Regions from separate parts of the Bradyrhizobium sp. 27S5 genome, predicted to be linked through region 4. Evidence: riboswitches for the same ligand, from Rfam matches in the RefSeq annotation. Region 4 holds a riboswitch; each other region holds the start of a gene.
What was found. Region 4 has a riboswitch for cobalamin ahead of WDM24_RS39295 (TonB-dependent receptor). Riboswitches for the same ligand answer to the same signal wherever they lie in the genome.
Positions count from the first base shown of each region.

Region 1: it holds a riboswitch for cobalamin, as region 4 does, so the genes downstream of both, WDM24_RS06270 (ribonucleoside-diphosphate reductase subunit alpha) here and WDM24_RS39295 (TonB-dependent receptor) in region 4, are expected to answer to the same signal.
Region 2: it holds a riboswitch for cobalamin, as region 4 does, so the genes downstream of both, WDM24_RS37580 (TonB-dependent receptor) here and WDM24_RS39295 (TonB-dependent receptor) in region 4, are expected to answer to the same signal.
Region 3: it holds a riboswitch for cobalamin, as region 4 does, so the genes downstream of both, WDM24_RS14550 (DUF1636 domain-containing protein) here and WDM24_RS39295 (TonB-dependent receptor) in region 4, are expected to answer to the same signal.

Region 1 is NZ_CP147714.1:1,290,261-1,293,897, reverse strand. It holds gene WDM24_RS06275 (ribonucleotide-diphosphate reductase subunit beta) at 1-380, opposite strand, end outside; gene WDM24_RS06270 (ribonucleoside-diphosphate reductase subunit alpha) at 371-2,050, opposite strand; cobalamin riboswitch at 2,415-2,628, opposite strand; gene WDM24_RS06265 (hypothetical protein) at 3,309-3,506, shown strand.
Region 2 is NZ_CP147714.1:7,986,243-7,989,879, reverse strand. It holds gene WDM24_RS37590 (amidohydrolase family protein) at 1-149, shown strand, start outside; gene WDM24_RS37585 (GTP-binding protein) at 151-1,080, shown strand; cobalamin riboswitch at 1,325-1,520, shown strand; gene WDM24_RS37580 (TonB-dependent receptor) at 1,627-3,637, shown strand, end outside.
Region 3 is NZ_CP147714.1:3,139,132-3,142,768, reverse strand. It holds gene cobN (cobaltochelatase subunit CobN) at 1-799, opposite strand, end outside; gene cobW (cobalamin biosynthesis protein CobW) at 799-1,833, opposite strand; gene WDM24_RS14550 (DUF1636 domain-containing protein) at 1,830-2,204, opposite strand; cobalamin riboswitch at 2,298-2,509, opposite strand; gene cobO (cob(I)yrinic acid a,c-diamide adenosyltransferase) at 2,546-3,199, shown strand; gene WDM24_RS14540 (cobyric acid synthase) at 3,211-3,637, shown strand, end outside.
Region 4 is NZ_CP147714.1:8,345,600-8,349,236, reverse strand. It holds gene WDM24_RS39295 (TonB-dependent receptor) at 1-1,516, opposite strand, end outside; cobalamin riboswitch at 1,626-1,823, opposite strand; gene WDM24_RS39290 (iron ABC transporter permease) at 1,936-2,979, shown strand; gene WDM24_RS39285 (ABC transporter ATP-binding protein) at 2,976-3,637, shown strand, end outside.

The sequences.
Region 1 (3,637 bases), 2.1 Mb from region 4:
AGCGCATAGGCGTTGATGTGGACCGTCTCCATGTTCGTGAAGGCCGCCATCATCATCTGGACGGTGAGCGGCTGGAAAATCGGGATGTATCGCTTGAGATAATTGTCACCGACCTCGATGTCCGACTGAGTAAAGAAGCGAAAGATCTGGGTGAGCAGCGCGCGCTCGCTGGCGGTGACGCGGTCCGACGCCCAGTCCTTGAGGTCGTTGCCGAGCGGCACCTCCTCGGCCATCCAATGCGTCTGCTGCTGACGCTTCCAGAACTCGTAGGCCCAAGCGTAGCGATCAACGTCATAGCTGCCCATCGAGTCAAGGAGACCAACGCGTCCCTTGCCGATCAGCGTGCGCGGATCGACACACGAGAGATCGATCATTGACATGCGAGGCACTCCTCATAATCGGTGCGCTGCGCAGGCAGCTGCCGCGGCGCGGCCTCGTCATCGTCGACGATCTTGCCGGCGAACGCCGCGCGCGAGATCGATTTTGAACGGCAGTGATAAAGGCTCTTCACCCCACGCTTCCACGCCGTCCAGTGCAGCATGTGGAGATCCCACTTATCGACCTCGGCCGGCAGATAGAGGTTGATTGACTGACTCTGGCAGATGAATGCGGCCCGGTCGCCTGCAAGCTCGACGATCCAGCGCTGGTCGACCTCGAAAGCGGTGCGAAACACCGCTTTCTCGTGTTCCGACAGAATGTCGGAATGGGCGACCGACCCCTCCTGCGCAATGATCGACTGCCAGGTCACCGGGGTGTCGGCGCCCTTGGCGATCAGTACCCTGGTCAGATGAGGATTACGTACCGAGATGGCACCAGACAACGTCTTGTGGGTGTAGATGTTGGCCGGGATCGGCTCGATGCATGCGCTGGTGCCGCCGCAGATGATGCTGATCGAAGCAGTCGGCGCGATCGCGATCTTCTGGCTGAAGCGCTCCATCACGCCACGTTCCAGGGCGTCCGGGCACGGGCCACGCTCGCGAGCAAGGGCGACGGATGCCGCGTCGGCATCACCCCGGATCTTCTGAAACATCTTTAGATTGAATGATTTCGCCAAGCCACTCTCCATTGGAATGCCATTCGCCTGGAGGAACGAGTGGAAGCCCATGACGCCAAGTCCGACGGAGCGCTCGCGCAGGGCGGCGTAGCGGGCCCGCTTCATACCCTCCGGCGCCGTCGTGATGAAGTGGGTGAGCACGTTGTCGAGGAAGCGCATGACGTCCTCGATGAAGCCGGGTTCCTCATTCCATTGGTCCCGAGTCTCGAGGTTGAGCGATGACAGACAGCACACCGCGGTGCGCTCCTCGCCGCGATGGTCGATGCCGGTCGGGAGCGTAATCTCGCTGCACAGGTTGGAGGTCGAGACCTTGAGACCGAGCTCGCGCTGGTGCTTGGGAAGCGCGCGATTCACAGTGTCGATGAACAAGAGATAAGGCTCGCCTGTCTGCAACCGGTTCTCAAGAATGCGTTGCCATAGCTGTCGCGCGTCGATCTCGCGGACGACCTCGTTCGTCTTCGGGCTGCGCAGAGCGAACGCGGTGCCGGCGCCCACGGCACGCATGAGCTCGTCGGTGAGGTTGATGCCGTGATGCAGGTTGAGGCTCTTGCGGTTGAAGTCGCCGGACGCCTTGCGGATCTCGAGAAACTCCTCGATCTCGGGATGCTGGATATCGAGATAGACCGCCGCCGAGCCGCGCCGCAACGAGCCCTGGCCGATCGCCAGCGTCAGGCCGTCCATGACGTGGATGAACGGGATGACGCCTGAGCTGACGCCGCCCTTCACCTTCTCTCCGATCGAGCGAACATTGCCCCAGTACGTGCCGATACCGCCCCCGTTGGAGGCAAGCCACACGTTTTCGTCCCAGGTGCCAACGATGCCTTCGAGCGAGTCCGACACCGAGTTAAGGAAGCACGAGATTGGCAGGCCGCGCGTGGTGCCGCCATTGGACAGCACCGGCGTGGCTGGCATGAACCACAGCCGAGACATCGCGTCATAGAGACGTTGGGCGTGCGCAACATCGTCCGCGAAGGCACAGGACACCCGCGCGAACATGTCCTGGACGCTTTCGCCGACGAGCAGAACGATCGGCGCGTTAGCTTGCCGAACGCGGTCAGCAGGCCGTCGCGCGATCGATCGAGCGTGAGATCGGACGGCTTTGGCAATGGCGCGAGAGGCCGCGGCAGCGGAGGCGATGACGGCGGCGGCACAACACACCGCTGAGGCGCGGCAGACTTTGGCCGCGCCGGCCACGGCCGCACACTCGGCCACTCAATTAGATGACCATGCTGATTGAAATCGTAAGACGGCGACATCGGCAACCCCGCGATGTTAGGGGGTGAAGCCACGCGCACGACTTGCGAGGAGACGGGTCAAACGTCCCAGGCTGCAAGCGACGCACGGGGCACCCCGCCCGAGGACGTTCTATTCTGTCGCGGCCGGTCTCCTGGCTCGCGGGTCGCTGCGGCTGTCGGCCTTCCCGGTGCTGTCGCGGCCAGTGACCATTATGACAACCGCTCGCCGCTTACAGTTGCGGGGGCAGCCCCGGAATAGCCGTTACCGGCGCACCGGGTTCTCTCTTAGCTTCCACCCTACTAGATGCAGAATGGAAGACCGTGGCAGATCTACATACAGACGCCGCGCGTCGAGATTCGTCAAGGCTTGTGGCAGGGGAGTCGAGACGCAGGACGCCACGTCCGCTCCGGGTCCGGGCCCGCAACGCTGTGTTCGAGCAAATGCCCCCCCCTGCTTCGGCCCATTCTGTGAAAAGAGTGGCAGCATTTTGATTTCGATGCTCCGTCGCGATGACGGGTGCCTATGCGAGTCCGCGTTGGATAGGAATCCGTTCGGCGAAGGTTCTGGGCGATGCTGGCGAGGGATAATCTCATGACGCGCAACGTTTGGCTTGCAATTCAAAGCGGTCGAGAATGCGATCGAGCTGCGCCAGCAAGGTGTTGCTCTTCTTGTGGAACTGGCGTGAGGTGCGTCCTGCCATGATCGTGCGATCTCGGTGGCTTGCCGCGCGCGCCAGATCGAGCGCGATAGCTCCACAAATGCTTGTGGTACCACTGAGCCTTCAACGCGCAACAGTCGCCGTCGCGCTTGCTGACGTGGCCAAGTGTTTTGGCGCCATGATTTACCAGAGCTCCGATCGCAGTAATGACCGTGCCGGCACAACGGTTGTCCTCACTTGCGTGGTCATGGATGAAGCCGCCAAGGAGGCTCGATCTTAGTCAGCTTTTCGCAAGCTGTCCCTGCTAGCATGAAGCGGATAGGTCATCTCGCGGCGACGCCGCTATCCGGGTGTTACGACATGAACGCAGCCGATATTAATGCAACAGCGCCGCAGGTTGGCGCCCCCTCCGACACCGCCGAGAGCGGCGGCGATGACACGCGTGCAGCGCTACTGCGCCGAGCATTCGAAAAGGCTCTCGTTTCCGTCGCCACGCAAGTCATAAGCGATTCCCAGTCGGATATGGATGAGGCCATGAGCGAGCTTGATGATGGGTGAGCCGAAGCTCGGCGCCACATAGAGATACAGCCCGCGTAGTAATCGAATCGAAGACGTGCCAAGTGAAACTTGGCACGTGCCACCAATTAGATGCGCATTCAATGATCTCAGATCCGAGCTGCGAGCGGGTC
Region 2 (3,637 bases), 360 kb from region 4:
GCGATCGCGCGACCTTCTCCGCGATGAACCGCCCGGCGGAGGGCGTGCGGCACCTCGTGGTCAGCGGTCAGCCGCTGATCAACGACGGCGTGCTCGATGTCGCGGCGCGGCCGGGCCGGCCGGTGCGCCGGCCGGTCGCCGGAGGCTGATATGCCGGTCCCGATCCTGCTGGTCGCGGGTTTTCTCGGGGCGGGCAAGACCACGGTCGTGAACCATCTGCTGGCGCATGCGCAAGGGCGGCGCATCGCGGCGGTCGTGAACGACTTCGGCGCGATCAACATCGACGCGGAGCTGATCGCGGGCGCCAGCGATGGCGTGGTCAGCCTGAGCAATGGCTGCATCTGTTGCACGCTGGAGGGCGATCTGCTGCGCACGCTCGCAACCTTGCTGCGGCGTGATCCGCGTCCCGAGTTCATCGTGATCGAGACCAGCGGGATCGCCGATCCCTCCGACATCGTGCGCAACCTGATGGATCCCGTGGTCTGGAAGGAGGCGCCGCTGGAGACCGTGCTGTGCGTGGTCGACGCGACGCAGCCCGTGACGATGCTGGACGATGCGCTGCTGCGGTCGCAGCTGCGGGCGGCCGATGTGGTGGCGCTGAGCAAGGTCGATCTGGCTGATGCTACCGCGCGCGCCGCGATCCGCGACGCCGTACGCGCGGTGCGGCCGGCGGCGGTTGTCGTCGATGCGCTGCATGGCGAGGTGCCCACCGAACTACTGTTTCCGGCCGATCTCGATCATTTGCCGGCGCCGCGTGAGACCATGCCGCGACGGCCGGTGTCCGACCGGTTCGAAACGCTGAGCTGGACGTCGGAGCGGCCGGTGCGGTTGCCGCGCTTGCAGCAGGCGATCGGCAGGCTGGCGCCGAAGCTCGCGCGATCGAAGGGATTGTTCGAGACGGTGGAGCAGCCGGGGCGGCTGACTGTGTTTCAACTCGCCGGCGGACGCGCAACTTTGGCTGCGGGCGGCGTGCCGTCGGCTGGCGTGCCGCGCACGCGAATCGTGTTCATCGCCGAGATCGGCGTGCTGTCGCGCGCGGAGATCGATGAGATCATGGCAGGCTGCGTCGAAGCTACCTGAGTTTTCCGTCACCCCCGCGCAAAGGCTTTGCCTTTGTCGCTGGAGGAGCGCGTAGCGCGTCTCGAAGGGTGCACGGCCACCAGCCGGGCCGTCGATCCTTCGAGACGCCGCTTCGCGGCTCCTCAGGATGACGGGTTAAGGAGGTCTCCGCGTCAGCGATACAGGCCGTGTGTCATCGCCGCAGCACCGTCCCGCAAAGCACGTGCGCGACAATCGCGCCGAATTGACAGCCCATCCCGCACCACCTATCGTTTCCGCCGACGGTTCCCTTCGGGGATCAAAAGGGAATGCGGTGCGAGGGTAACCCCAATGCCGCAGCTGTCCCCGCAACTGTAAACGGCGAGCCTTTCGTCAATTTGCCACTGGGCCATTCGGTCCGGGAAGGCGTCGACAGGCGACGACCCGTGAGCCAGGAGACCTGCCGTCAGTCGTGGTCACACGCGAGCACATCGGGCGGGGGCGTCCTGGTGGGATCGGAGCACTGCCTTTTGGGCAATGCGCCAGTCCGCGTTCGCGGTGACGTGCCACGTTACCGCGAGTCCTTTCATGTCTCCGTCTTCTCCCGTTGCGCGCCGCTGGCGCCTCGGCCTCGTTTGCTCCCTGTCATCGCTGCTGCTGCCGGCTGAAGGTGGAGCACAAACACCGCCACCAACCAGGCTCGATCCGATCGAGGTCTCGCCCTCGGCATCCGAAACGCCCAAGCCCGCGGCGCGAAGCAGCAACTCGGCGTCGTCGTCGCGGCCACGCTCCAGACCCGCACCGGCCGCGGCAATCGGCAACACGCCGCGCGCCGCAGCGTCGGGCGCTTCGGGGTCGGCATCGCCCACGCTCAACGCCACCACGCCGGGTAGCACCGGCAGCCGTCTGAATCTAACGCCGCTGCAGACGCCGGCAAGCGTCGAGATCATCACGTCGCAGACCATCGCCGAACGCGGCCAGCATAATGTCACAGATGCCGTCACCCAGGACGCGGCCGGGTTCATCGCAACGCCGGCTCCCGGCAATGGCGGCCTATCGTTCAGTACCCGCGGCTTCGCCGGCAGCGATTCGGTGATGACGCTGTATGACGGCACGCGCTTCTACATCGGCTCGGGAACCCTGACGTTCCCGTACGATACCTGGTCGGCGCAACGTATCGAGGTGCTGCGCGGCCCCGCCTCGGTGCTGTACGGCGAAGGCGCAATCGGCGGCGTCATCAACGTGATTCCGAAAAAGCCGCTGGGCACGCCCTACAACGAAGCCGAGGTCTCGCTCGACAGCAACATGACGCGGCGGCTCTCGGTCGACAGCACCGGTCCGATTAATCCCAATGTATCCTACCGCATCAATGCCACCGGCAACATGTCGGACGGCTGGGTCGATCGCGACAAGACCTCGAACGCGGTGGTCTTCGCCGCGGTGCGGGTGCAGGCGTCGGAAAATCTCGCCTTCACTCTCTCGGAAGATTATGGCGACCGCAGCCCGTCGCGCTATTTCGGCACGCCGCTGATCAACGGCGTGATCCAGGATGCGCTGCGCTTCAAGAACTACAACGCGCTGGACAGCACGATCCGCTATCAGGACAGCTGGACCCAGTTCAAGACCGAGTGGGACGTCGCCGACGGCATCAAGATCAACAACACGCTCTATTATCTGACCAGCGAGCGGCACTGGCGCGACATCGAGAGCTACACCTGGAATCCGAAGACCAGCTTGATCGATCGCGGCAACTATATCGAGATCTTCCACGACCAGAAGCAGGCCGGCAACCGGATGGACGCGACCTTTAGCGGCCACATCTTCGGCCTCGAGAACCGCTTCGTTGCGGGATTCGACGTTAACCACATCGACTTCACCCACACCAATAACTCGCCGTTTGGCGGCGCGTCGTCGGTCAACCCCTACGTCTTCGATCCCGGATCGTTCTTCGCGACGACCACTGCGACATCGCCCGGCTTCAATGCGATCGTCAATCAATACGCGCTGTTTGCGGAGGATCGTCTGTCGCTGACCGATCAATTGTCGCTCGTCACCGGCGTCAGGTACGATCGCCCCGAGGTCGACCGCACCGACTATCGGACGTCGTCGAACAGTTTCGACGTCGCGCTCTCGGGCACCAGCTGGCGCACCGGGGTGGTCTATGAACCGATCAAGAACCTCGCGTTCTATGGTCAGTATGCGGTCGGCGTCGATCCGGTTGGCAATCTCATCTCGCTGTCGGCCACGCAAAAGACCTTCCAGCTCGCCACCGGCAAGCAGACCGAGATCGGGGTCAAGCAGTCGTTCCTGGGCGGACGCGGCGAGTGGACGCTGGCGGGCTATCAGATCGTCAAGAACAATTTGCTCGTTGCCGATCCGAACAACCCCGCAGGCCTCGCATTGCAGGTCGGCCAGCAATCATCGCGCGGCGTCGAGGCATCGGTCGGACTGGCGTTGGACTATGGCTGGCGTATCGACGCCAATGTCGCGCTGCTGCAGGCGAAGTACGACAACAACAGCCAGCTGGTGAGCGGAAAGCTTGTCAGCTATGCCGGCAACGTTCCGATCAACGTACCGCAGCAGGTTTCGAACGTCTGGT
Region 3 (3,637 bases), 3.9 Mb from region 4:
CGGAGAATGCGGTCGCATTGACGATGGCGGCTGGAGGGCATTGCGCGAACTGAGCGCGCAGCCAATCGGCCACGCCTGCGGCCTTCAACGAGGCGACGAACACGCCGTAGGCGTCAAAACCTTTCTCGCGTAGCGCCTCGACCAAGGCATCGACCGGCGCGGTGTCGCCGGCCGCGAGATAGGAGCGATAGAAGGTCACGAGTGCCCGCGGCCGGCCACCCGATGCCGGCAACGCTGCGACAACACCGCGCCGCGGATCGTAGACGCCGATCTCCGGCAGATCGATCTCGCCGACGACAGGCCCGGCATAGAGCCCTGACGCCAGCGCCACTTGCGCGATCACGGCCTGGGCGGCGACAGGCCCCCCCTTGTCGCACAGCACCTTAAGTCGCCGCAGCGTCGAGACCGGCAGCGTGGAAAATTCGTCCAGCCGCAGATCGTCGCGGCCATCCGCCGGCAACACCACCAGGGCGATATCGCGCTCCTTTGCCAGGCGATGCACCGCGGCCAGCCCGTAGGACCAATAGGGCTCACCGCCGATCAGCCGCACCAGGATGCCGCGCGCGTGCGACAGCGTCCGCTCGATATAGGTATCGACCGACAGCGGGTGGCGCAGCTCCGCGAGATTGGCGAGCCGCAGCGACGGCAGCGCGGCGCGGCCCCGCCGCCAGCCGGCCGCGAAGGCAGCGAGATCGCTGTCGGAAAACGACAACACCACGAGATCGGCCGGATCCTGGCCGAGGTCCCTTGGTGTCGCGGTCTCCTCAAGGCCGCGGCTCTCGCGGAAGACGACGTGCATCAGACACCTAGTCGCGCCCTGATCGCAGCTTCACTGATGTCGCCGTGCTCGCCGATCACGACCAGCTTCGACTGCCGCGGCCGTGTGCCCCAGGGCATGTCGAACTGATGCCGCACGCGTTCGCCGACGGACTGCACGAGCAGCCGCATTGGCTTGCCTTCGACTGCGATATAGCCCTTGGCGCGCAGCACGTTCTGCTCGCGGGCCAGCCCCTTGATCGAAGCCACGAGTGCCTCGACATCCGAAACCTCGGGAAGATCGATCACCACGGAGTTGAAATCATTGTGCTCGTGCTCGTCCTCGCCATCGTGGTGCGACGGCCGCGACGCGAGATCATCCTCTGCCGCGGCCTCGAGCCCCAGGATCACGCGCGCATCGACGGCGCCGTCGACGATCGGCAACATCGGAACCTCGCGCGGCATTTCAGCGGCAATCACCGCTTTGGCCGCCTTGATCCCTTCCGCTCCGGCGAGATCGGCCTTGGTCAGCAGCACGATATCGGCACAGGCGATCTGGTCCTCGAACACTTCGGACAGCGGCGTCTCGTGGTCGAGATTGTCGTCGGCCGCACGCTGTGCATCGACTGCTGCGGGATCCGGCGCAAAGCGGCCGGCCGCGACCGCTTCCGCATCGGCCAGCGCGATCACGCCATCGACCGTGATCCGCGAGCGGATTTCCGGCCAGTCGAACGCCTTCAGCAGCGGCTTCGGCAGCGCCAAACCTGACGTCTCGATCACGATGTGATCGGGCCTCACGCGTCGCGCCAGCAGTTGCTCCATCGCCGGGATGAAATCGTCGGCGACGGTGCAGCAGATGCAGCCATTGGCGAGTTCGACGATGTTCTCGGTCGGGCAATTGGCGTCGGCGCACGACTTCAGAATCTCGCCGTCGACGCCTTCGCTGCCGAATTCGTTGACCAGCACCGCGAGCTTCTTGCCATTGGCATTGCGGATCAGATGCTGGATCAGCGTCGTCTTGCCGGACCCGAGAAATCCGGTCACGACCGTGACCGGAATTTTGGCGAGCGTGTTCATTCTGCGGCCTCCGGGACGACGGCAAGGGGTGGAATGCGGGCGAGCGATTGCTTGCGGAAGATTTCCGGACGGCTGCGCCACGGCACGATGCCGTCAGGCGCGGCCGCATAGGCGGAGGCACCGGCGATCACATCCCTGGCATTATCAGCGGACAGGCGGCCGTAGACATAGGACCACCGCCCCGGCGCGCTGAGCGCGACCGAGCAGCCCTGGCTGCAAGCCGAGAGGCATTCGACGGGAACAAGATTGACGTCATCGGGCACGCCGGCCTCAACAAGCGCGGCATGCAGGCGCGCACCGGGCGCGATCTCACCTTCCGCCAGCGTCTGGCCGGCGCGGCAGGTGATGCAGACATGAAGTGTAACGCTCATCGCCCATCCTGGATTGACAGCGGGAGGCGAAGAGGCACACGAACCGATGTGAATGGGTTCGTTCCCCGTCGCGGAACACCCCGTCCGCCGGTCTCACTACACGTTGCGTTGGCAGGTCTCCCGGCTTGCGGAGCAGGATTTCTCCCTCGATGCCCACCTTCCCGATTCTCGACAAGGAATCAGTGGCTTTTGGGCATCTCTCCGGTCACGGTCGCGGGGGCGGCTGCTTTTCAGGCCCACCTTGAGCCCTATCGCATTCCCTCTTCGCCTGTCGTAGGACAGGAACCAACGCGGGCCCACCATTCGTCCGTGGCTCGAACTTGTCAAGCCGAAGGAATGTCATGATTTCTGAAGAAAACGGCGCCGAAGACGAGGTCGGCAGCAGCGAGGTTTCGCTGGATGCGCGCCACGCGACCAAGATGGCGAAGAAAAAGGTCGCGCGCGACAAGATCATGGCGACCAAGAGCGGTGAAAGGGGTCTGATCATCGTTCATACCGGCGCCGGCAAGGGAAAATCCTCTTCGGCCTTCGGCATGATCGTGCGCTGTGTGGCGCATGGCTTTCCCTGCGCGGTGGTGCAGTTCATCAAGGGCGCCTGGGATACCGGCGAGCGCCGCCTGCTCACCGGGCATTTCGGCGAACTCTGCCAATTCCACGCGATGGGCGAAGGCTTTACCTGGGAGACGCAGGATCGCGCGCGCGACATCGCGGCGGCCCAGGCCGGCTGGGAAAAGGCCAAGCAGCTGATCGCAGACCCGAGCTTGCGCATGGTTGTGCTCGACGAGATCAACATCGCGCTGCGCTATGACTATCTCGCCATCGCCGATGTCGTCGAGTTCCTGACCACGTCAAAGCCGCCGATGACGCATGTCGTGCTCACCGGGCGCAACGCCAAGGAGGAGCTGATCGAGATCGCCGATCTCGTCACCGAGATGACGCTGGTGAAACATCCGTTCCGCTCCGGCATCAAGGCCCAGCCGGGCGTCGAGTTCTGACTGTTATCGCCATGGCGCGTGCATTGATGATCCAGGGAGCCGGTTCGGACGTGGGCAAGTCGCTCATCGTCGCGGGCCTGGCGCGCGCTGCCAGTCGGCGCGGCCTGCGCGTGCTGCCTTTCAAACCGCAGAACATGTCCAACAACGCGGCTGTGACCATCGACGGCGGCGAGATCGGACGTGCGCAGGCCCTGCAGGCGCTCGCCGCCGGTGTCGAGCCGCACACCGACATGAACCCGGTGCTGCTGAAGCCGGAGAGCGATGTCGGCGCCCAGATCATCGTGCACGGCAAACGGATCGCGACCGCACGCGCGCGCGAATATTCCGCTATGAAACCGTCGCTGATGGGCGCGGTGCTGGAGAGTTTTGGGCGGTTGAAGGATCGCGCCGATCTGGTGCTGGTCGAAGGCGCCGGCAGCCCCGCCGAGGTCAATCTGC
Region 4 (3,637 bases):
ATTGCGTCTCGTTGCTGTCGAGCGGCGACGCTTGCGCGTCGAACGCGAACGGCGCATTCGGGTCGTAGCGATCGCGCGCCGAGACGCTGGTATTCTGGACGCGTGCGCCATAAGAGAAGTCAGTGGTCGGCAGCAATCCGAGCGTGTGCTGCCAGTAGCCGGCCACGCTCTGCTGCTCGATATTGTAGATGTGGAAGGGGTCGACGCCCTGGAACGCGCCGCGTGCCTGACGGAACGTCGAATCGTAATAGTCGATGCCGGTGAGGATCGTCGACGGCATCCCCAGCATCACGTTCTTGACGCTGAGCCGCGGCGTCAGCGACCAGGTCTCCAGCGCGGCATCGTTGTAGGTCGAGGCGAAGCTGATGGTCGGTACCGTGCCGAAGAAGCCGCTTTGGGTATCGCGCTGCCGCCAGCCGCCGTCGACGATCAGGTCGACGCCGTTGATCAGCGTCTTGGTGAAGCCGGCGGTGACGCTCGCGGTCTGCTGGTTGGCATAGTCGAACGGCGTACTGCTGCCCCGGCGGTCGGTTTGCAGCTCGTTCACCCCGATCGACGGATCGACCAGCCGCCCGCCGGGCAGGCCGAGCTTCTGGTCGCTGCCCGTGACGGTCAGGAAAGCGGTGAGGTCGGCCGTGGTGTAGTTGACGCTGCCGACCGCGTTGCGCTGGTCGAGCGCATTGTTGACGCGGTAGCCGTCGGACTTGATGCCGTTGCCGTAGAACGAGGTGGACCACGGTCCCGCATTGAGCGCCGCGGAGACGGCGGCCATGCGGGTGTTGAACGAGCCAAATCCCGCCTCGGCTCTCATCGTCGTCGGCGGACCGCCGACGCCGGTCTTGGTGATGATGTTGACGACGCCGCCCACCGCATTGTCGCCGTAGAGCACGGCGCCGCTGTTGCCGCGCGTGATCTCGATGCGCGCGATCGAATCGAGCGGGATCGTGGTGAGGTCGAAGCCGGCCTTGTCGACGTCGTTGAGCCGGCGGCCATTGAGCAGGAACAGCGTGTTGTCGGTGGCGAATGCCCCGAAGCCGCGCAGGTCGACCGCGGTCTTGGCGCCGTTCGGCCCGCCATAGAGCGTTTGCAGCTGCACGCCCGGCACCTGCGCGAGGATCTCGGGCAGCGACTGCACCGGCGAATGCGCGATGTCGTCGGCGGTGATCACGGTCGAGGACGATCCGACAATGCCGGCGAATTGGCGGCCGCCGCCACCGTTGCCGGCGGTCCCGGTGGCCGTGCCTGTCCCTGTGGTGCCGGATCCGCTTCCGCCGCCCACATTGGTGCTCTCTACGGTGCCCGGCGCCGGACGGCGCGGTGCGGGCGCTTCGTCTGCAGCGGGCTTGGCGCGCGTGACGTTCTGTTCGCCCGGCTTGGTGACTTCGATCGCCGGTAGTTGATCGGGAGCGGGCGCCTGCTGCGCCCGCGCGGCGGCGGTGAAGACTGCCGGCGCGAGCATCGTCGTCGCGAGCAGAAGCGCGCGGCGCCGCCAATGGTGGAATGGGTAGGACGACATAAGCGAGACCTCGGTAACGTCAGTGGCACGTCACCGCGAACCAGTCTCACCATCGTGCTAACAGCCTCAGGTGAAGCTCATGCCTGTACTCCCCGACCGGCATCTTCGCGTGTGACCACGGCTGACGGCAGGTCTCCTGGCTCGCGGGTCGTTACCCTTCGTCGCCTTCCCAGGACCGAGATTCCCAGTGGCCCGTGACGAAGGATTCACCGCATACAGTTGCGGGGGCAGCCGCGGCCTTGGGGAAGTTTCCCCGCACCGCATTCCCTTTTCATCTCATGAAAGAACCGTCATGTTCATCTAGGGTTCGGCCGGGCAGCAAAGTCAATCCGGCGGAAGTCGGGCGGCGGTCAGACGGCCACGGTTTTTGTCGAGTGTCGCTTGTCTGCCACGGCGATCGCTGTAAGAGCATGGATCCGATGAGCGTGCAGGATTTTGCCTTGGCGGCCGAGGTCGCGGCGCGGCGCCGATGGGGCGCCACCGCGGCGCTGCTCGCGCTTGTGGTGCTGCTGTGCGTGATCTCGCTCGGCATCGGGCCGGTGCGGCTGTCGCCGCTCGCGGTGATCGAGGCGCTGTTCGGCGGCGGCAGCGATGTGGCGCAGGTGATCGTGCGCGAAATCCGTTTGCCGCGCACCATTCTCGCGTTCGCAATCGGCGGCATTCTTGGGCTGTCAGGCGCGGCGCTGCAGGGCCTGCTGCGCAATCCGCTGGCCTCGCCGTCGCTGTTCGGTGCGCCGCAATCGGCGGCGTTCGGCGCGGTGCTGGTGATCGCGCTCGGCCTGGCCGACGTGCGCTCCTACGCGTTGCCGGTGGTGGCGATCATCGCCGCGTTCGGCTCGGTGTTCGCGCTGCTCGCGATCGCCGGCCGCAATGCCGGGCTGTTGATCCTGATCCTCGCGGGGCTTGCGATCTCGAGCTTCGCCGGTGCTGCGACCGCGCTGGTGATGAATCTTTCCAGCAATCCCTTCGTGGTGCTGGAGATCGCGTTCTGGCTGCTCGGCTCGCTGGAGGACCGCAGCTTTCAGCATGTGGCGCTGGCGCTGCCCTTCATCATCGCGGGTGCCGCGATCCTGCTCAGCCAGGCGAACGCGTTCCGTGCGCTGACGCTTGGCGAGGAGGCCGCGCAGAGCCTCGGCGTCGATGTCGGGCGGCTGCGGCTCTTCGTGATCGCGGGCGTTGCGCTCGGCGTCGGCGGCGCGGTCGCGGTCACCGGCACGATCGGCTTCATCGGGCTCGTCGCGCCGCATCTGATGCGTCCCCTGATCGGTCACGATCCGGCGCGGCTGCTGGTGCCGAGCGCGCTGACCGGCGCGGCGCTGCTGCTCGCGGCCGATATCGCGGTGCGCATCATCCCCTCGACCTCGGACATCAAGGTCGGCGTGCTGACCTCGATCATCGGCGTGCCGTTCTTCCTCTATCTGATCATGCGCGAACGCCGCGCGCTCGGCGGAGGCGTGGCATGACGCTGCTGTCCGCCATCGCGCTCGATGCTTCGCTCGGCAGCCGAAAGGTGCTGCACGATGTGTCGCTGTCGCTGGCATCGGGCCATTTGGTCGCGCTGGTCGGCCCGAACGGCGCCGGCAAGACCACACTGCTGCGCGCGCTCGCCGGATTGATTCCGTCCGACGGCGAGATCCGGATTGGCGGCGACGCATTGGCGTCACTGCCGCTGCGCGAGCGCGCGAAGCGCTTCGCCTATCTGCCGCAGGGGCACATGGTGCATTGGCCGCTGCCGGCGCGCGATATCGTTGCGCTCGGCCGCTATCCGCATGGCGCGACCGATCCGGCGCGGCTATCGCCGAAGGACATGGAGGCCGTGCTGCGGGCGATGCAGGCGGTCGACGTCACTGAATTCAGCGACCGCCGCGTCACCGAGCTGTCCGGCGGTGAGCGCAGCCGCGTCGCGCTGGCGCGGGTGCTCGCGGTCGAGGCGCCGGTGATCCTCGCCGACGAGCCGACCGCGTCGCTCGATCCGCGCCACCAGATCGACGTGATGCAGAAGCTGCGCAACGTCGCCGACACCGGCGTCTTGGTCATCGTGGTGACACACGATCTCGGGCTCGCCGCGCGCTTTGCCGATCACGTGCTGGTGCTGTCGGAGGGCCGGCTGGCGGCGCAAGG